4 regions of the Streptomyces sp. NPDC092045 genome follow, and region 1 is predicted to be linked to each of the others. Evidence: riboswitches for the same ligand, from Rfam matches in the RefSeq annotation. Region 1 holds a riboswitch; each other region holds the start of a gene.
What was found. A riboswitch is a leader RNA that binds a small molecule or an ion and turns the genes downstream of it on or off. The one in region 1 is predicted to bind cyclic di-AMP.

Region 2: linked by a shared signal. The riboswitch ahead of ACIQKA_RS19320 (transglycosylase SLT domain-containing protein) and the one ahead of ACIQKA_RS33145 (transglycosylase family protein) in region 1 are both predicted to bind cyclic di-AMP.
Region 3: linked by a shared signal. The riboswitch ahead of ACIQKA_RS12300 (peptidoglycan DD-metalloendopeptidase family protein) and the one ahead of ACIQKA_RS33145 (transglycosylase family protein) in region 1 are both predicted to bind cyclic di-AMP.
Region 4: linked by a shared signal. The riboswitch ahead of ACIQKA_RS02770 (C40 family peptidase) and the one ahead of ACIQKA_RS33145 (transglycosylase family protein) in region 1 are both predicted to bind cyclic di-AMP.

The regions. Positions count from the first base shown of each region.
Region 1 is NZ_JBIVSC010000029.1:42,988-48,067, forward strand. Features, by position in the region: gene eno (phosphopyruvate hydratase) at 1-241, opposite strand, end outside; gene ACIQKA_RS33145 (transglycosylase family protein) at 566-1,291, opposite strand; cyclic di-AMP (ydaO/yuaA leader) riboswitch at 1,295-1,509, opposite strand; gene ACIQKA_RS33150 (transglycosylase family protein) at 1,724-2,782, opposite strand; partial or broken gene ACIQKA_RS33155 (cytochrome P450) at 2,943-4,202, opposite strand; gene ACIQKA_RS33160 (nucleoside triphosphate pyrophosphohydrolase) at 4,784-5,080, opposite strand, start outside.
Region 2 is NZ_JBIVSC010000007.1:20,900-25,979, forward strand. Features, by position in the region: gene ACIQKA_RS19310 (DeoR/GlpR family DNA-binding transcription regulator) at 1-183, shown strand, start outside; gene ACIQKA_RS19315 (hypothetical protein) at 283-903, opposite strand; cyclic di-AMP (ydaO/yuaA leader) riboswitch at 1,276-1,459, shown strand; gene ACIQKA_RS19320 (transglycosylase SLT domain-containing protein) at 1,464-2,378, shown strand; gene ACIQKA_RS19325 (phosphoribosyltransferase family protein) at 2,362-3,699, opposite strand; gene ACIQKA_RS19330 (SpoIIE family protein phosphatase) at 4,008-5,080, shown strand, end outside.
Region 3 is NZ_JBIVSC010000003.1:484,580-489,659, forward strand. Features, by position in the region: gene ACIQKA_RS12290 (STM4011 family radical SAM protein) at 1-247, shown strand, start outside; gene ACIQKA_RS12295 (SGNH/GDSL hydrolase family protein) at 234-1,046, opposite strand; gene ACIQKA_RS12300 (peptidoglycan DD-metalloendopeptidase family protein) at 1,205-2,173, opposite strand; cyclic di-AMP (ydaO/yuaA leader) riboswitch at 2,177-2,336, opposite strand; gene ACIQKA_RS12305 (tyrosine-protein phosphatase) at 2,753-3,574, shown strand; gene ACIQKA_RS12310 (DUF6126 family protein) at 3,599-3,748, opposite strand; gene ACIQKA_RS12315 (helix-turn-helix domain-containing protein) at 3,795-4,424, opposite strand; gene ACIQKA_RS12320 (aspartate aminotransferase family protein) at 4,517-5,080, opposite strand, start outside.
Region 4 is NZ_JBIVSC010000001.1:590,243-595,322, reverse strand. Features, by position in the region: gene ACIQKA_RS02780 (ATP-dependent Clp protease proteolytic subunit) at 1-502, shown strand, start outside; gene ACIQKA_RS02775 (hypothetical protein) at 510-806, shown strand; cyclic di-AMP (ydaO/yuaA leader) riboswitch at 1,207-1,337, shown strand; gene ACIQKA_RS02770 (C40 family peptidase) at 1,341-1,817, shown strand; gene ACIQKA_RS02765 (ATP-binding protein) at 2,174-2,611, opposite strand; gene ACIQKA_RS02760 (8-amino-7-oxononanoate synthase) at 2,774-3,952, opposite strand; gene bioB (biotin synthase BioB) at 4,128-5,080, shown strand, end outside.

The sequences.
Region 1 (5,080 bases):
GCTCCGGGCCGATCTGCTCGATGACGGCGAGGACCGCCTTCTCGACGCCCTTGCCCTGGTAGCGGTTGGGGTCGCCGTCGCGGAGTTCGAGGGCCTCGAACGCGCCGGTGGAGGCGCCGGACGGAACGGCAGCACGGCCGGTGCTGCCGTCGTCGAGGCCGACCTCGACCTCGACCGTGGGGTTGCCTCGGGAGTCCAGGATTTCCCGGGCTACGACGACGTCGATGGACGGCACGAGCATCTCCTTCTGGGATGTGACGCTGGATGTGACGCAAGGTCGGTGCGGGGTCGCTCGGCCTTGCGACAAGAGCCTAACCGTCCCGGAGGCTCCGACCGGCCGGGCGCCCGCCCCCTGGGACGAAAAAGGACCCAAGGGCACGCACAGCGGGGCGAAAGGCCCCGTATCTACTGGACGGTAACCATCAGGTGGGTCCCGGGAGGCCCCGGTGGAAGACGGAACCCCGGTCCGGCGCGCACGGGGGACGGGCGCGCCGGACCGGGGTGAGTCACCGCGGGAGGGCCGTCGGGGGCGCGTGAGCCGCCGGACTCACGCGACCCGCCGGGCTCACTTCAGGTGGAGCTGCTGGCCCGGGTAGATCAGGTCGGCGTTCTCGACGACGTCCTTGTTGAGCTCGAAGAGCTCGGCCCAGCCGCCCTCGACGCCCTGCGCCTCGGCGATCTTGCTGAGGGTGTCGCCGGTCACGACCTTGTACTCGCCGTCGCCCTTCTTGACCGTCTCGCCGGTCGGGGTGGTGACGGTCTTCCCGGACCCGGCCTTCGGAGCGGCCTGGCGCTCCTTCTTCGGGGCCTGGCGCTGCTCGCTGCGGGTGGTCGGCTGCTCGGCCGCGCGCTGCTTCTTCTGCTTCTTCTGCGGCTTCGGCTGCTCCTGCGCGCTCTCGGCGGAGCCGCCGTCGTAGGAGGCGCCGGAGAGGCCCACGCCGCAGCTCGGCCAGGCACCCTTGCCCTGGCCCGCGAGGACCTTCTCGGCGATGGCGATCTGCTGGGACTTCGACGCCCGGTCGGCGGTCGAGGCGTAGGCGGTGCCGCCGTACGCGGCCCAGGTGGAGGCCGAGAACTGGAGGCCGCCGTAGTAGCCGTTGCCGGTGTTGATGGACCAGTTGCCGCCGGACTCGCACTGGGCGACGCGGTCCCACTCGGAGGAGGTGGCGGCCGAGGCGGTGCCCGCGGTCATCAGCGGGGCGGCGACGGCGACGCCGGTGACGCCGACGAGCGCGGCGAGCTGGGTGGCCCTGGAGGGACGGCGGTGTTTGCCCTTGACGGAAAACAGCATGGGAATTCTCCTCACCGACGCCTACGAGGTGAGCTGTCGGGTTCGGGCCGAAGAGTTGCCCGGCCGCGTGTCCTAGCACGCGGCTTCACCCCAAGCCGGTCGTCGGCCGTCTCTCGACGGCCGGGGCCGGCACTTACCTTGGGTCCCCCGCTCCTGCCTACGGCGCTTGCGCGACGACTTTCCCGTCGGCCGACGGCAGGATTCGGCGTTTCGGTCGACGGGGCCCGCGGTGGCGAGCGGTGATGACCGTAGACACAGAACCCTCCGAAGTTCAAAGAGGCTCATATGACGAATTTCGCCTCTTCTTGCCCTTCGGAGGGGACTGTTTGCGCAGGTAGGAGGTGACGGAAGCGGAGTTTGCGGGCGCGGCACGCCAGTTGGGACAAAGAGACCCATGTCTCACTCGTCCAGAACCGGACATAAGCCCGCGAACTACCCCTCCGCCGAGTCCGGACGCGCCGTCAGATCGAGGTTCTGACCAGGGAGGATGAGGTCCGGATCGATGCCCACGGTCCGCTTGTTGGCGTCGTAGAGGGCGGTCCAGCCTCCGGGCAGTTCGTTCGCCTGGGCGATACCCGAAAGGCTGTCACCCGGACGCACGACGTATTCACCCGAAGAGCCCTGACTGTCCGTTGTGTCCGCATTCTTCGCTTCGTCAGCAGCGGGGAGCGATTCGGACTCTTCGAGGGACTTGTCCTTGCCCGAGGCGTGTCTACCGGATTCGGTGGAGCTGTCCGGCTTGCCGGTTTCCTCCGGAGCGGCCTCGCCCCGGTGCTTGCCCGTGCCGGGCGCGGCCGACGTGCCCTCGTCCCCCGGAACGCCGGGCGTCACGGGCGTACCGGGCGTCGCGGACCCGTCGGGGGCGACGGGGGCCGTCGGGTCCACCGGGAGCGTCGGGCCGGCCGGGAGCGTCGGGTCCGCCGGATCCGTCGACCCGGTCGGCGCGGACGGCGTGGCGGGGGCGGACGGCGCGGCCGGGTCCGCCGGGGCGGCGGGAGCCGTCGGCGCGGCCGGCGCCGTGGACGTGGCGGGGGCGGACGGCGCGGCCGGGGGCTTCGGCGTCGCGGTGGACGGCGCGGTCCCGGAGACGTCCGGCGAGCCCGAGTTCCAGTTCGACTCGGGGACGGGAGCCACGGAGGGCGCCGGGGCGGTGGCCGGACCCGGGTCGACCCCGGTGGGCCTCCCGTCGTTGGTGAGGCCGGCGATCGGCGCGCAGGTCCCCCAGGCGTCGCTGCCCTTGGCGAGGGCCTTCTCGGCCACGGCGATCTGCTGGGCGCGGCTGGCCAGGTCGGCACTGGGCGCGTACGCCAGACCGCCGTGGCGCTCCCAGTCCCCCTGGGTGAACTGGAGGCCGCCGTACATCCCGTTCCCGAAGTTGGCGGTCCACTGGCCGCCGGACTCGCACTCGGCGACGCGGTCCCACGTGGCGGCGTCGGCGGCGGACGCGGATCCGGTGGCGAGCAGGGGCAGCGCCATGGCGGATCCGGTCACGCCCGCGGCGACGACGATGGCGGGGGCCTGACGGGGGCGACGGTGTCGTCCGTTCCCGGAACGCATAGGTACGCCTTTCGCGTGACGGCTGAGACTGCGGCGAAACGTAGCGGCATTCGAACGCCCGTCACAAGTCGATGGCCTCCCGATCACATGAAGATCACATTTCTGACGCTCCGTCAGTGTGCGAGAGGGGTACGGACGGGGAGAACTCCACCGGAAGCGTGCGCAAACCGCGCATGATGAGCCCTCCGCGCCACCGCAGTTCGGCCGGATCGGCGGCGAGCCGCAGGTCCGGCAGACGGGTCAGCAGGGTGGCGAGCGCCGCCTGTCCTTCGAGGCGGGCGAGGGGCGCGCCGAGGCAGTAGTGGATGCCGTGGCCGTACCCGAGGTGCTGGTTGTCGCGCCGGGCGAGGTCGAGGGTGTCGGGCCCGTCGAACCGCTCCGGGTCCCGGTCGGCGGCGGCCAGCACCACGAGGACCGGGTCGCCCGCCGGGATCTCCTGTCCGTCGATGGTCAGCGCCCGCGTGGCGTACCGCCAGGTGGCCATCTCCACGGGCCCGTCGTACCGCAGCAGCTCCTCGATCCCGGTCTCCAGGAGGCCGGTCTCGCCGGCGGCGAGGGAGGACTGGAGGAGTCCCCTCTGTCCGGGATCGCGGAGCAGCGCGTACAGGCCGTTCCCGATCAGGTTGACCGTGGTCTCGAAGCCCGCGAACAGGAGGATGAAGGCCATGGCGGCGGCCTCGTTCTCGGTGAGGTGCTCGCCGTGGTCGGAGGCCTTGATGAGCCCCGAGATCAGGTCGTCCCCCGGCTCCTCGCGCTTGCGGCGGATCAGCTCGGCGAGGTAGCCGCGCATCTTCTTCACCGACCGGGCGACGCCGCCGCGCGGGCCTCCGCCGTGCCGGATCATCATCCCGGCCCAGTCGCGGAAGTCGTCCTGGTCCTCCTCGGGCACGCCGAGCAGGTCGCAGATGGCGTAGATGGGGAGCGGGAAGGCGAACTCGTGGATGAGGTCCGCGCTCCCCTCCTCCACGAAGCCGTCGATGAGGCGGTCGGTCAACTCCTGGATGCGCGGGGCGAACTCGGCGACCCGGCGCGGCGTGAAGGCCTTCGACACGAGCCGCCGCAGCCGGGTGTGGTCGGGCGGGTCGATGTTGAGCAGGTGGGTCATCAGCTCGGCCTTGCGCTCGCCCGGAATGCCCGTCTTGCCCTTGGCGTGCGGGGACTCGTCGTGGTGCGCCGGGTTCTTGGACAGCCGCTGGTCCGCGAGGGCCTGCCGGGCGTCCGCGTACCGCGTCACGAGCCAGGCCTCGACCCCGCTGGGCAGCGTCGTCCGGTGCACGGGCGCGTGCTCCCGCAGCCAGGCGTAGGCGGGGTACGGATCGGTGGCGAACTCCCAGGTGAAGAGCTCGGGCGCGGGGGCGGAGCCCTTGCCGGGGGCCGCGTCGAGGTCGGCGGCCGTGTCGGAGACCGGGGCCGTGCCCGGGGCCGGGACCGTGCCTGGAGCGGGGGCCGTGCCGGGATCCGGGACCGTGCCGGGGGCGGAGCCCTTGCCGGGGGCCGCGTCGAGGTCGGCGGCCGTATCGGAGACCGGGGCCGTGCCCGGGGCCGGGACCGTGCCTGGAGCGGGGGCCGTGCCGGGATCCGGGACCGTGCCCGGGGCCAGGCCCGCGTCGAGTTCGGGGGCCGTGTCGGGAGCCGGGGCCGTATCGGGAGCCGGGGCCGCGCCGGGAGTGGGCGCCGCGCCTGGATCCGGGGCCGCGCCTGGATCCGGGGCCGCGTCGGGGCCGGGGGCCGTGTCGGGGGCGGGGGCCGTGCCTGGGGCCGGGGCCGCCCCGGAGGCCGGGCAGGAGGTCGGTGCGGGGTGCGGCTCGGGGTCCGGGGCGGTGCTGTCACTCACCCCCCGACCGTACAGCGCGCCCCCGTGCGCCCCGGCGGCCCGTACGGGACGGCCCGCGCGCCCCGGCCGGGCCGGCCCTCCCCTCGTACGGCGCTACGGCCTCACAGCCCCTCCGCCGCCCGGATCGCGTCCCGGTACGTCCGGGCCGCGGCCCGCAGCGCCGTCTCCGGGTCGACGCCCTCCGCCTCCGCGCGGGCCGCGAGGGCGAGCAGCTCGTGGCCGACGCCCCCGTCCGCCGGGACGGGCACGTCGAGGCCGGCCGAGCGCGCCCGGCCCGCCAGCTTCGCGGCGAGCGCGAGGCCGGGCTGTCCGAGCGGCACGCCGTCGGTGACGGACTCCCGCCGCTTCTCGACCGCCTTGGTCCGCTGCCAGTGCGCGTGGACGTCCTCGGGCGTCTC
Region 2 (5,080 bases), on a different contig from region 1:
CGGCTCTTCGCGGAGCGGGCGAGCCGGGTGGTCGTGGTGACCGACTCCTCGAAGATGGGCCGCCGGGCGTTCGCGCGGATCTGCGGCCTGGACCGGATCGACACCCTGGTGACCGACACCGGCATCGCGCCGGAGACCGCCGCCCGGCTCGCCGAGGCCGGGGTGAAGGTCCTCACCGTCTGACCCGCCCGCCCCTCCCGGCGGAGGGACGCCTCGGCAACCGGCCGCGGCGACCGGAGGGACGACGGGCACGGGCGACGTCCGCACGCCCCGGCGGCGCCGTCAGCGGCCGGCGAGCGCGGCGCGCCGGATCGTGGCGTCGAGGAGGTCGAGGGCGTCCTCGGCCGTGCGCCCGGGCGCCCTGTTCCACGGGCCGATGAGGTCCCGCCAGCCCCGCGACCGCAGCTCGGTCATGATCCAGGCGGCCGCCTCGTTCATGGTGTCCGCGCCGCCGTGGCCGAGGCGGTGGGCCGCGAGGAGCGCCCCGCAGACACAGCGGGCCCCGCGCCTGTCGCGCAGCCTGTACGGGGCGTTCTGCCAGCCCCACTCGGTCAGGACGAGGCGCGCGTAGCCGAGGTGGACCGAGGGGCGCAGCTCGGGCCGGCCGATGCGGCGCCAGGCGTGGAGGCGGTCCGGCAGCACGGCTCCGATCCGGCCGGGGAGGCGCTCGACCGGGCCCGGGGCGGGGAGCGCGTCGAGCGCCTCGGCCACGAGCCGTTCCACGGGCACGCTGAGCAGGTCCCGCCAGCTCCGCTCCTCCCCCGGCGACAGCGGCCCGGGGGCGGGGGCGAGCGGGTCGGGAGCGGTCCAGTCGGTGACGATCCGCTGCCAGACGGCGCTCTCGTAGAGGGCGGCGGCCTCGCGGTCGAGGGCGTCGGGGGCGAACTGAGGGGCGGGGGACATCGGGCGGCTCCTGGGTCGGTCACTCCATCCTTCGAGAAGGATGTCGGCTTTGCGCCCTTTGCCCTTGAGTGACCGCGATGCACCCAAAGCGCCCTCACTCCCGCACAGGGTCTCACTCCATAGATTTTCGGCTTATTTCTCCATCAATGGAATTACGCCGCATATTCGGACATAACCCACCGGGTGACGCGACTCACTCCGCACGGCCGGGCACACGACCCTCGCCCGCCCCGCCCCGTGCCGCACAAGGAAGTTCGGCGCTTCCGCGGCCCGACCGATCTTGAATTCCCCGAATTCAGTGATCCAATAAAGAGGACCGCCTCCCTGATCCTCTTGTTATTCGCCGCATTACTGGCCTACGGTCACCTCCATTCGAGCGGAACGCCTAATCCTGCCGCCGCTCGACAACCTCCCTTTTCACCCGACGGCAGGAGCGGGGGACCCACGAATACGCCGGCCCGGAATCCGGGACGGCTCGGGGTGCAGCCGCGTGCGCGCGGCCGGACATCTCCCGTCCGAACCCGACAGCTCACCTCGTAGGCGCCGGAGAGGAATCCGTCATGCCTGCACACGGTAAGCACCGCCGCATCCGCCGCAGCCGCGTCTCCCGCGGTCTGGCCCTGGTCGGAACCGGTGGGGTCGCGCTGTCCCTGCCCCTGATCGCCCCCACCACGGCCGGAGCCGCGACCGCCGCGACCGCCGCCGGGACCCCGGAGATCGCCGTCGGGGCCTTCGCCGCTCCCGCCGCGCCGGTCGCCGCCAAGGCCCCGGCGGCCACGCGCACGTACACCGTCGTGAGTGGTGACTCGCTTTCCCTGATCGCCCAGAAGAAGGGAATTCAGGGAGGCTGGAAGAGCCTTTACCGCGCCAACCAGAGCGCCGTGGGTGACAACCCGTCACTCATTCACCCCGGCCTGGAACTGACGATTCATCGGGGTTCGGCCGAGGCCGCTCCCGCGCGGGCCAAGACGCAGGAAAAGGCCGAGCGGAAGAGCACCGCGAAGGCGGAGAGGGCAGAGAGGTCCGGTACGGCCGAACGGGCGAACCGCTCCGAGCGCCGCGCCACGCCGACCGCCGCCACCGCCACCACCGGCACGGGCGCCTCCGCCGCCGCTCCCGCGGTCGCCGCCGCCCCGGCCGCCGTCCCCCAGTACGCCGACAACCTCGACGGCTGGATCCGGGAGTCGCTGGACGTCATGGCCCGGCACGGCATCCCCGGTTCCTACGAGGGCATCCACCGCAACATCATGCGCGAGTCCTCCGGCAACCCCCTGGCCATCAACAACTGGGACGTCAACGCCGTGAACGGCACCCCCTCGAAGGGCCTCCTCCAGGTCATCGAGCCGACGTTCCTCGCGTACCACGTGCCCGGCACGGCGATGGACCTGTACGACCCGGTCGCCAACATCACCGCCGCCTGCAACTACGCGGCCGACCGCTACGGCTCCATCGACAACGTCAACGGGGCCTACTAGTCGGCGCCGGCTGGTCGGCACCGGTCGCCGGGGCTCTCCGGCCCCGGAAGTGCCCGGTGAACCAGGAGGTGGCGAGCTGCGCCACCTCCTCCAGGGCGCCGGGCTCCTCGAAGAGGTGGGTGGCGCCCTCCACCACGGCCAGCCGGTTCTCGCAGCGCAGCAGCGCCCCGGCCCGCCGGTTGAGGTCCAGGACCAATGGGTCCTCGGCGCCCACCACCAGGAGGGTCGGGGCCCGCACCCCGGCCAGGCGGTCGGCCGCGAGGTCCGGCCGTCCGCCGCGCGAGACGACGGCTGCGACGGGGGACGCGGGGTCGCCCGCCGCCCACAGCGCGGCCGCCGCCCCCGTGCTCGCGCCGAAGTAGCCGAGCGGGAGGCCCGCGACGTCGGGCCGCTCGGCCAGCCGCTCCGTGGCTCCGGCGAGCCGGCCCGCGAGGAGCGGGGTGTCGAAGACGTGCGCCCGGTCGGCCGCCTCGGCCTCGCCGAGCAGGTCGAACAGCAGGGTTGCGAGACCGGCCCCGTTCAGCTCCGCCGCGACCGCCCGGTTCCGGGGGCTGTGGCGGCTGCTGCCGCTGCCGTGGGCGAACAGGACGAGCCCTGCGGCCCCTTCGGGCACGGCGAGCCTCCCGGGGAGCACGGCGCCGTCGACCGGGATCCGCACCTCCGTGTCCCGGACGACGGGGTCGCGCCCGGCCCGGATCCGGTCCAGACAGGCGATCACCTCGTCGTCCGGCGTCTGCGGGAACTCCCGGTAGAACTGGCCGACGGCGTAGAACCCCTCCGGGGTGCGGACGCCGACGGTCTCGTCGGCCTCGCCGCCGAGGCGGGCCGTCCAGCCGGGCGGGGCGACCGGCACCGCGAGGACGATCCGGGCCGCTCCCCGGGCGCGGACCACCCGGCAGGCGGCCAGGGCCGTGGCACCGGTGGCCAGCCCGTCGTCGACGACGAGGACCGTCCGCCCTTCGAGGGGCACGGGCGTCCGGCTGCCCCGGTAGCGGCGGGCGCGCTGGTCCAGTTCGGCCAGCTCGCGCTCCTCCACGGCGGCCAGCGCGCGGTCGTCCACCCCGGCCTCGTGGATCACCCCGTCGTTGAGCACCCGCACGCCGCCCTCGCCGATCGCGCCCATCGCGACCTCCGGCCGGTGGGGCACGCCCAGCTTCCGCACGAGGCAGATGTCGAGCGGGGCGTCGAGGGCGTCGGCGACCTCGGCGGCCACCGGCACGCCGCCGCGCGGGAGGCCGAGGACCACGACGTCCCGGCCCCTGAGGTGGTCGAGCCGGGCGGCGAGCTGCCGTCCCGCGTCACTGCGATCGCTGAAGAACATGGTCCGACGCCCTTCCGGCCGTGCGCCCGCCCGGGCGGGCCCGGGACGGCCACGCTCCTCCAGGGTAGGCGCGTCGGGCCGCTCGGCGAGGACGATCGCGCGCCGGTCGGCCGACTCCCCGGCGGCTCCGGCGGCTCCGGCGGCTCCGGCGACCCCGGCGGCTCCGGCAGCTCCGGCGGCTCCGGCAGCTCCGGCAGCTCCGGCAGCTCCGGCGAAAGGCTTCCGGGACTCTCCGGCCAGGGGGAACCCGACCGGCGGAGGGGCTTCCCGGGATGCGGGCGCTCCGGCTCCCGGGGCATCCTGGCTGTGTGACCTCGCACGGCGCTTCCGGCCCCGGCCCGGCGGGCGGTACCGGGCGTCCGTCCGGGAGCGGAGCCGGCGGCGAGCCCGCTCCCGTGGCCCTGACGTGGGCGCTCGCGGAGGCGGCGCTCGGGGCCGTGGAGGAGGTCGGCGGGTACGCGGGCGGGGTGTACCTGCGCTCCGAGACGCCCGGTCTGCTGCGGCTCGCGGTCCTCGTGGGGCTGCCGGGGCCGTTGTTCCGTCCGTGGTGGCGGATGCACGCCAACCGCCCGTTTCCGGTGGCGGAGGTCCACCGTTCGGGCCAGGCCGTCCACCTCGCGGACGTCGAGGAGGCGATGCGGCGCTTCCCCCAGCTCGTGGCGAGCCTGCCGTTCCCCTTCGCCTCGCTGTACGCGCCGGTGACGGCGGGCCGCGAGCGCTTCGGCGTGCTCGTGGCGCTGCGCGCGCCCACCCCGGGCGCGCCGGTGGACGCACGGGACCGGAGCCGGATGACGCGGGGCGCGCTCCGGCTGGGCGAGGCCCTCGCCGAGCTGTCCCACCGGGGGACGGCGGTCGAGTGGGCGGGCGATCCGGTGTGCGTGCAGCTGCCGACCGGTTCGGGGCCTCCGGTGCGGTTCGGCTCCTTCGACTGGGACCTGGGCGCGGGCACCGTGACGATGGACGAGGGGCTCGTGGAGATCCTCGGCGCGGGCGTGCCCTCGGCCTGCACGATCGAGACCCTGATGTCCCTCCTTGAGCCGGAGGACGGATACGCCCTGTGGGCGGCGGCCCGGCACGCGACGGGCGCCGGCGGGCGCCCGCTGGTGCGCAGGCTCCGGCTGAAGGGCCCGGACGGCGGGCTGCACCTCCTGGAGGTGTCCGCACGCGCGCGGCGGACCGGCGCCGAGAAGGGCTCCCGGCTCGTGGGCACCCTCGTCGACCTCGGCACCGGCCTGATCGGCTCGGACGCCACCGACCGGCTGCCGCGGGCGCTCCTGGCCGTCGACCGGCTCGGCCGCGTCACGTACGTCAACGAGCGCACGGAGCAGTTGCTCGGCCGGCCGCGCAGGGACCTGGCCGGGCGTCCGCTGTGGGAGGCGCT
Region 3 (5,080 bases), on a different contig from region 1:
CACCGGCGAGTCGGTGATCTCGGTGGACGGCGCGGGGACGGTGCGGCGCTGCCACTTCGTCAAGGCCGAACTGGGGAACCTGTACGACGGTTCGTACCGCGCCGCCCTGCGCCCCCGCGCCTGCCCCCTCGCCGTCTGCGACTGCCACATCGGCTACGTCCACCTGGAGACGCTGCCGCTGTACGACGTGTTCGCGGGCGGGGTCCTGGAGCGGATCCCCGCCGCGCCGCCCGCTACAGGGGCATGAGGTCGCCGAGGGGCATCAGGTCGGGGCGCTTGGCCTCGACGTGGTCCCCGGAGCTCTCGCCGCGCAGCCGGCGCCCGATCCAGGGCACGAGGTACTCCCGCGCCCACTGGATGTTGTCGCGGCGCACTTCGAGGGAGCCGCGCGGCGGGACCGGCGGCCACGCCTGGTCGGGGTCGGCGGGCACCGGCAGGCCGATGACCTGGGCGGCGCGCAGGGCGACCCGGGTGTGCCCCTCGGGCGAGAGGTGCAGCCGGTCACCGTCCCAGGCCCGCCGGTCCTGCACGGACTTCAGGGACCACAGGTCGAGGACCGGGCAGCCGTGGCGGTCCGCGATGGCGCGGACGTGCGCGGTGTAGGTGGCGATCTTGCCGCGCAGGTGCCGGAGCACGGGGACGTCGCGGGTGTCGAAGCCGGTGGTCACCATGACGGTCCCGACGGCGGAGGTCAGTTCGGCGACGGCGCGCTCGAAGCGCTCGGCCACGTCGTCCGGGTCGGTGCCGGGGCGGATGATGTCGTTGCCGCCCGCGCAGAAGGTCACCAGGTCGGGGGCGAGTTCCTTCGCCCGGGGGACCTGTTCCGCCACGATCTGGTCGAGGAGGCGCCCGCGTACGGCCAGGTTGGCGTAGCGGAAGGCGTCGTGCTCCGGCAGCTGGTCGGCGAGCAGGACCGCGAAGCGGTCCGCCCAGCCGACGTACGTCCCGTCGGGGCCGGGGTCTCCGACGCCCTCGGTGAAGCTGTCACCGATCGCCGCGTACGACCCGAATGCGTTCTTGTCTCTTGATCTCGAATCGTCTGCCACGGGGGCACATCCTTCCCTTTCGCGTGTGACCTACGCGACCGTAAGGAGGGGTTGACGACGGGTGACATATGCCACCGATAAAGATTCCGCCAAGTCGGAATAGGCCGGCGGCCCGGCACGGATGTGCCGGGCCGCCGAAAGGGGTGTTCCGGAGAGCGTCAGACGGAGACGCCGTGCTGGCGCAGGTAGGCCAGCGGGTCCACGTCCGAGCCGTAGCTCGGCGTGGTGCGGATCTCGAAGTGCAGGTGCGGACCGGTGGAGTTGCCGGTGGAGCCGGAGAGGCCGATCTGCTGCCCGCCGTCGACGCTCTGTCCGGCCGAGACCGAGAGGGAGGAGAGGTGGGCGTACTGCGAGTAGTTGCCGTCCGCGTGCTTGATGACGACCTCGTTGCCGTACGAGCCGCTCCAGCCGGCGGAGACGACCGTGCCGACGCCGACGGCGCGGACGGTGGTGCCGGAGGAGGCGATGAAGTCGACGCCGGTGTGGTAGCCGGAGGACCACATGGAGCCGGAGGCGCGGTACGGGGTGGAGAAGCCGCCGGTGACGGGGGCGACCCAGCCGGAGGAGGAGGCGGTGGAACCGGTGGGGGACGAGGAGCCGGTGGAGCGCTCCGCGGCCTTCGGGGCGGCGGCCGGGGCGGCGGCGCGGCGGTTCTCGCGGGAGGCGCGGGGGGCGTCGTCGCCGTTCTTGCCGGACTCCTGGGCGCCGTGGGTGCTCTTCGGGCCGGCGGGGGCGGAGCCCTTGGCGCCGATGGTGAGCTTCATGCCGGGCAGGATGAGCGAGGGGTCCGCGCCGATGGTCCGGCGGTTGTCCTCGTACACCTTCTGCCAGCCGCCCGCGAGGTGGTGGTCGGAGGCGATCTTCGACAGGTGGTCGCCGGGGACGACGGAGTACGTCCGGGGTCCGGTCTCGGCGGCGGCCTTCGCGGGGGCGGCCTTCGCCACGACGGCGTGCGCGGTGACGGCGGACCGGACGGAGGCGGGGGCCGGGGCGGCCTGCTCGGCGGCGTGGGCCCCCGTGGCGCCGAGGAGCGGGAGGGCGACGACGGCGCCTCCCGTACCGGCGGCGGCGAAACCGCGGGTGAGGGGGTTGTTCTTGGGACGGCGGTGCTTACCCTTCGCGGGCATGGCGAATCCTCTCCGGCGCCTGCGAGGTGAGCTGTCGGGTTCGGACTGGAGATGCCCGGCCGCGCTTGCGCGCGGCTTCACCCCGAGCCGTCCTGTGTCGCGGGACCGGCGTACTTCCTGGGTCCCCCGCTCCTGCCACGCATGGGATGGGTGGAATTCCGGACGGTGGCAGGATTCGGCGGTCCGACCGGATTGAGCGTGACGCTAGACGAGCGGGGTCGGCGCGAACAAGCCGCCGTTTTGCCCCGGCATTCCGCTCTAGATCGTTCCGCCGGAATTCCGGTCACCCTCCGTGGACGACGCTCCTCCGACTCCCTTTTCCCGTACGGAAATCGCGCCGGACTCCCGGCCACGATCCGTCACTTCTATGACCCTGCTCACGCGCCGAATCCCATCTCGCCTGCAAACAGGGCGCGTTATACGCAATGACCCAATAGGGGCGCGGCATGCGCAATACCTCAATTGGGACAGATCGCTCATTCCCGTCCGAGGGGGTGCGCCGCACCCCTCCCGTCTGGATGATTGCCCCAGGAACCGATTCGCGTCGGGCATCCGAACACCGACTTTCCAGGAGCATCCGTGACGCAGCAGCTGCCGCAGGTCCCGCCCGTAGAAGCCGACGAGCCCGAGCTGACGGAGGTCCGCAACTTCCGGGACGTGGGCGGCCTGCCGACGACGGACGGGCGCGCGGTCCGCCCCGGCCGCCTCTTCCGCAGCGGCCACCTCGCCCACGCCACCGAGGACGACGCCGCCTTCCTCGCCGGGCTCGGGCTGCACACGGTCTTCGACTTCCGCAACGAGGCCGACCGGCGGATCGAGGGCCCGGACGTCGAGCTGCCCGGCGTGCGGAACGTGAACATACCCCTCAACGACCCGGCCGACGGCAAGGAGTTCTGGAAGCTGGTGCGCGACGGCGACACCGCGCAGCTCAGGGAGATCCTCGGCGACGGCAGGGCGGCGGCCCGGATGTCCGACTCGTACCGGCGGATGGTGGTCGAGCGGACGGCGGAGCACAGCCGGATCCTGCACTCCATGGCGGAGGAGAGCGTCCCGGCCCTGATGCACTGCGCGGCGGGCAAGGACCGCGCCGGGCTCGCCGTCGCGATCACCCTGCTCGCCGTCGGGGTCGAGCGGACGGCGATCGAGGCCGACTACGTGAAGTCGAACGAGCCGCACCGCCGCTACAAGGTGCGCCGCAGCTCCACCGCCCCGGACGCCATGGGGCCCGAGGTGATGGAGCTGCTGGCCCCGCTCTTCGACGCGCGGGCGGAGTACCTGCGGGCCGCCTTCGAGACGATCGAGACGACCTGGGGCTCGGTGGACGCCTACTTCTCCGAAGGCCTCGCACTGTCCCCGGAGACCCGCGAGCGGCTGCGGGAGCGCCTGCTCACCGGGGCGTAGGAAGCGGGCGGCGCCCGCTCGGCGTCACTTCGCGCCCATCGCGAAGAGCAGGTAGAGGAAGCCGGCGAAGAGGTGACCGGCGATCAGGTAGGCGAAGAGGCGGAGCACCAGCCCCTTGGGGAACTTGCCCTCCCCGCGCTCCTCGCCGGTGACGGATGAAGACTTCTCGGACATGTCGGCCCTTTCCTGAAGAATCGTCACGGAAGAATCGTTCCGGCGGTCAGCGCCGGTGCGGGGTCCCGTCACCGAGGCACAGCTCGGCGACGGGGCTCTGCATCAGGGTGTGGACGAAGAGCAGCTCGGCCCCGCCGGGGGTGGCGGCGCCGATCCGGTGCGGGGTGAGCGAGTCGAAGTGCGCGCCGTCCCCGGGATCGAGGACGTGGACCGCCTCGCCGAGCGCGAGCCGCACCCGGCCCTCCAGGACGTGGATCCACTCCTCGCCGGGGTGGACGCGCACGATGTCGGCCCGGGTGGCGTACGGCACGTGCACCCGCAGGCACTGGAGGGCGCGCCCGGCGCCGCCCGCCTGGCGGTAGATCCAGCCGTCGGCCTCGACGGGCTCGGAGCGGTCGGCCCGGACCACGGGATCGCGCTCGGGGGGCGCCTCTCCCAGGAGCTCGGAGACCGTCGTACCGTAGATGCGGGACAGGGCGAGCAGCATCGGCAGCGAGGGCTGCCGGTTCCCCGTCTCCAGGCGCGAGAGGTGGGCCGGCGAGAGGCCGGCCCGCCGGGCGGCGGCCTCCAGGGTGAGCCCCCGGCGGCGGCGCTGGGCCCGCAGCTGCGGGGCGACGTCGGGCAGGGCGCCGGAGTCGGCGTGGTCCGGGGAGGGCGCCCCGGGGACGTGGTCCATGCGTCCATTCCGCCAGAATCGTGCCTCCGAGGCAAATTTCTTGCCCCGGAGGCAAACCCGGAAGGGCGGTCCGCGCCGGGGACCGCCCCGCGTCAGCGCTGGGCGACCGCCTGCCTGACCAGGGTCTTCCCGAAGTCCCACATCAGCCCGCCGCCCCCGTGGGCCTCGTCCATGACGGCCGTGAAGGCGGTGACGAACCGGTCCACGTCCGCCTCGTCGACGACGAGCGGCGGAATCAGCTTGATCACCTCCAGGTGGTCCCCGGAGACCTGGGTGAGGATCCTGTGCCGCTGGAGCAGCGGAACGACGACCATCTGGGCGAAGAGGCCCTTGCGGGCCGCCTGGAGCATCGTCCAGCGGCCGCGCAGTCCGAGCGAGGACGGCCGGCCGAACTCGATGCCGATCATCAGCCCTCGCCCGCGGATCTCGTGCAGCAGCTCGTACCGGGGCACCAGCTCCTTCAGGCGGCCGGAGAGCAGGTCGCCGATCCGGCGCGCGCGGGCGACCGTGCCCTCGTCCTCCATCACCGAGAGGACGGCGAGCCCGGCGGCCATGGCCTGCGCGTTCGAGCCGAAGCTCGCGGAGTGGACCAGGACCCGGTCCATCGACGAGTAGACCTTCTTGAAGATCCAGTCCTTGCCGAGGGTGGCGCCGAC
Region 4 (5,080 bases), on a different contig from region 1:
GGTCTCGTCCAACGACGTGATCACCCAGCTCCTGTACCTGGAGTACGCCGCGCCCGAGCAGGACATCGCGCTCTACATCAACTCCCCCGGCGGCTCCGTCACCGCCATGACCGCCATCCACGACACGATCCGGACCCTCGCCTGCGACGTGGCGACCACCTGTCTGGGCCGGGCCGCCTCCAGCGCCGCCGTCCTGCTCGCCGCCGGCACCCCGGGCAAGCGGACGATGCTCCCCGGCGCCCGCGTCACGCTCCGGCAGCCCGCCGCGGAGGAGCCCCTGCACGGACGGCCGAGCGACCTCGACGTCCATGCCCGCGAACTGCTCCGCCAGCGCGCCCTGATGGCCGGGCTGCTCGCCGGGCACACCGGACGGAGCAGCGAGCGGGTCGAGGCCGACCTCGACCGCCTCGCGGTCCTGGACGCCCCGGCCGCGGTCGAGTACGGGCTCGTGGACCACGTGATCACGAGCCGGCGCGCCGCGGCCGGCCGCGCGGCGCGGTGAGCGGACCGTGGTTCCCGAGCCGCCGCCGCTGCCGGCCCTGACGCGGGCCGAGGGCGAGCTGATCGACGCGTACCTCGCGGTCGTCGACCTCCTGGGGAAGATCAATCCATCCAGAAGTACGCATACCTATGGGGCCCTGAGGGCGGCTCAGGCCCTGGTGGGACGCGCGGAGGAGCTGCGCGAGGCGCTGGCCCTCATGCACGCGCGGGGTGAGAGCGAGGTCCACGCGGACACCCTGGCGCGCGCCCTGCGGGTGTTGGACGGGGAGCGGCGGGCCGGCCGGGTCACGCTCCCCCGGGCATGACGGAGTTGACATTCCGGCATGTCGTGTCGAGGGCCGGACGGCCGACGCCCCCGCCGGAACGGCTCGTCCGTTCGGTGGAGTCGACGAGTCGACATGTGGCTCGGGCGAGTTGCGCACGGGGTGTACACATCTGGCGGAATCGGACGTTCCCTCGCTGGTGCGGGGCTCGTCGGCCAAACCTCCGACGATCACGAAAGCATCCTGTCCACCCGAATGGATCAGTCGTGAGGACTCTCACATAACGCCGTTTCCACTCGGATTTCGACCAGGCTGTGGGGCAAGATCCCTGCCGACGACAAGCCCCCGCCATCCGAGGCGGGGCGGTCCGGGCGGACGCCGAGTCCTGCCGCCGTCCCGGACGCCTGGTCGACAGGATTGGATCGGCAGGAGTGGAGGACCCGAGCAGTACGGGCCGTACGCGCTGTTTCCGCAGCGGGGCCGGCCCTTGGGGTGAAGCCGCAGCCGCGGCCGGGCATCTTCGCCTGCCCGAACCCGACAGGTCATCCTTCACAGGCGGCTGACGAAGGGTTGCGCATGACTGCGCAGATGTACGTCCCGTCCCTGCTGTCCCGGGCCGGAGCCGTCTCGGCTCTCACCCTCGCCGCCGTCGGCGGCACGCTGTTCGCGCCGGGCGCGGCACCGGAGGCACAGGCGGCGACCGCACACGCGAACAAGGCGCTGAGCGTCGCCGCCGCCAAGAAGGGGGCGCCCTACCGCTACGGGGCCACGGGACCCTCCCGGTTCGACTGCTCGGGCCTGACGCTCTACGCGTACAAGCAGGCGGGCAAGTCGCTGCCCCGCACCGCGCAGCAGCAGTACAACAAGACGAGCCGGGTCTCCGCCGGCAGCCGGCAGCAGGGGGACCTGGTCTTCTTCCACTCCGGCGGGAAGGTCTACCACGTGGGCATCTACGCCGGGAGCGGCAAGATCTGGCACTCGCCCAAGACGGGCTCCTGGGTGAAGCTCGACAAGATCTGGACCTCGAAGGTCTCCTACGGACGCGTCCGGTGACCCCGCCCGGGCGCTGAGCGGGCGCCGGAGGGGAGGCCGGGGGTGCGGCGGCGCCGCCGCACCCGGACCGCCCCCGCCGCCCCGGCCGCGCCACGCCGGAGGGGCCCGGGGACGCGCCGGACGGGCCCGGGGGCGCGCCGGACGCCTTCTAGGGCGTGTGTCGAAAGTAGCGCCGTCTGCCCGGAGGGCAGGCCCGGCGGTGTCCGGTGCGTGCGATCGCAAGGCGGAGGGTCGCCCCGATACTTGTTGCATCGGGGTGATCCCGACAACGCGGCCGGGGGTGCCCCCGTGCCCGCAGGGCTACGGGGGAGTGCCTGCCGGGCGCCGCCGGGCAGGCGGGACTTTCGACACACGCCCTAGCAGACCACCGGCGCGGCCGCCTTCCACGGCAGGGTGATGCCGACCGTCTTGCCGCCGTCCGGGGTCGGGGTCACCGAGAGGCGGCCGCCGGACCCCGCCGCCAGGGATCGGATGATGACCATGCCGCGTCCGTTGTCCTGCTGGACCGCCGCGGGGAGGCGGCGGGGCAGGCGCGGATGGCTGTCCGTGACGCCGACGTGGAGCTGCTCCCCGCGCTCGAGGCGGACGTCGACCGTGAAGGTGGGCGACTGGCCGAAGGTGTGCAGGACGGCGTTGGTGGCCAGCTCCGAGACGATCAGACGGACCGCGTCCGCCTGGTCGGAGAGTTCGTCGAGGCCCCAGCCGGTGAGGACCTCCGCGACGTACCGCCGGGCGGTGGGGACCGAGGCGGGCTCGCTCGGCAGGGTGACGGTTGCTTCCTGATGGTCTGCCATGGCGACTCTGTCCCTTTCCCGCCGGGGCCGCTGCCCCGGATAGCACTGCGCGTCAGAGTCCCACCGATGGTGCCGCGCCGTACCGGGTTCCACCAGGAAAGAGCCGCCCCTGTCGCCCGAAGCGGTGAACCGTACGAACCGTGAACGGCCCCGGCGCGGCCCTCAGGCGGCGGGGGCGGTCCGCAGGACCGTCTCCACCGCGCGGCCGATCTGCGCGTCCGTCAGGTCGGCGCGGGCCGTCAGGCGCAGGCGCGAGACGCCGTCGGGGACGGACGGGGGCCGGAAGCAGCCGACCGCCAGGCCCCGTTCCCGGCAGTCCGCCGCCCAGCGCAGCGCCGCCTCCGGGGAGGGGGCGCGGACCGAGACCACGGCCGCGTACGGCCGGGCCGCCGTCAGACCGGCCGCGGTGAGCCGCTCGTACAGGGTGGTGGCGACGGTGCGGACCCGCGCGGCGAGCCCCGGTTCGGCGGCGATCAGCCGCAGGCTCGCGAGGGCGCCGCCGACGGCGGCCGGGGCGAGGCCGGTGTCGAAGATGAAGGTGCGGGCGGCGTTCACCAGGTGCTCGATCACCCGGGCCGGGCCGAGGACCGCGCCGCCCTGACTGCCTAGGGACTTGGAGAGGGTCAGGGTGGCGACCACGTCCTCGTCGCCCGCGAGTCCGGCGCCGTGCGGCGCGCCCCGGCCCCCGTCGCCGAGGACGCCGAAGCCGTGGGCGTCGTCCACGACGAGACCGGCGCCGTGCGCGCGGCAGGCGGCGGCGAACTCCGCGAGCGGGGCCCGGTCGCCGTCGACGGAGAAGACGGAGTCGCTGACGACGAGGGCCCGGCGCCCGGGGTGCGCCTCCAGGGTCTTGCGCACGGCCTCGGGGTCGGCGTGCGGGACGACGGCGGTCTCGGCGCGCGCCAGGCGGCAGCCGTCCACCAGGGAGGCGTGGTTGGCGGCGTCCGAGACGATCAGGGAGTCCCGGCCGCCGAGCGCGGTGAGCACCGCGAGGTTGGCGGTGTAGCCGGAGGAGAAGACGAGGGCCGCCTCGAAGCCGCAGAAGGCGGCGAGTTCGCGCTCCAGGTCGGTGTGGAGCAGGGTGGTGCCGGTGACGAGCCGGGAGCCGGTGGAGCCGGCGCCCCAGCGCCGGGCCGCCCCGGCCGCCGCCTCCGTGACCTCGGGCCTGCGGGTGAGGCCGAGGTAGTCGTTGCCCGCCAGGTCGAGGAGGTCCGACTCGGCCGCCCGGGGCCGCAGCGTGCGCACGAGGCCGGCGTCGGCCCGGCGGCGCGCCTCGGCCCCGGTCCAGTCGAACGCGGTGCGGCGCGGGCCCGCGGCCCGCGCGTCGTCGGCCTGTGGCATGCGGGATCCTCCGTCGGCGCCTCCGGCCGTCCGGCCGGTGCCTTTTGTAGGCAGCGCACAGACCCTAACCGGAGGAGACCGGGATCGTGGTGTGGTCATCCACACACCCCGAACGGGGGCGTTTGTTCGGATCCTCCTTGGCCCGGGGGCGGGCGGTAGGCCAGGATCAGCGGTTATGGACCTGCTGAACACGCTGGTGGAGAAGGGGCTGCGGCGCGAGCCGCCGACCCGTGAAGAAGCGCTCGCCGTCCTGGCGACCTCCGACGACGAACTGCTCGATGTGGTGGCCGCGGCCGGCAAGGTGCGCCGTCGGTGGTTCGGGCGGCGGGTGAAGCTCAACTACCTGGTCAACCTGAAGTCCGGCCTGTGCCCCGAGGACTGCTCGTACTGTTCGCAGCGGCTCGGCTCCAAGGCGGAGATCCTCAAGTACACCTGGCTGAAGCCGGACGAGGCCTCGAAGGCGGCCGCGGCGGGCGTCGCGGGCGGCGCCAAGCGGGTCTGCCTGGTGGCGAGCGGGCGCGGTCCGACGGACCGGGATGTCGAGCGGGTCGGCAGGACCATCGAGGCCATCAAGGAGGAGAACGAGGGCGTCGAGGTGTGCGCCTGCCTCGGTCTGCTCTCGGACGGCCAGGCGGAGCGGCTGCGGGAGGCCGGCGCCGACGCGTACAACCACAACCTGAACACCTCCGAGGCGACGTACGGCGGGATCACCAAGACCCACACGTACGCCGACCGGGTGGACACCGTGCGCAAGGCGCACGCCGCGGGGCTCTCGGCCTGCTCGGGTCTGATCGCGGGCATGGGCGAGGCCGACGAGGACCTGGTCGACGTCGTGTACGCGCTGCGGGAGCTGGGCTCGGACTCGGTGCCGGTCAACTTCCTCATCCCGTTCGAGGGCACCCCGCTCGCCAAGGAGTGGAACCTGACGCCGCAGCGCTGCCTGCGGATCCTGGCGATGGTGCGGTTCGTCTGCCCCGACGTCGAGGTGCGGATCGCCGGCGGCCGCGAGGTGCACCTGCGCTCGATGCAGCCGCTCGCGCTGCACATCGCGAACTCGATCTTCCTGGGCGACTACCTGACCAGCGAGGGCCAGGCCGGCCAGGCCGACCTGGACATGATCGCGGACGC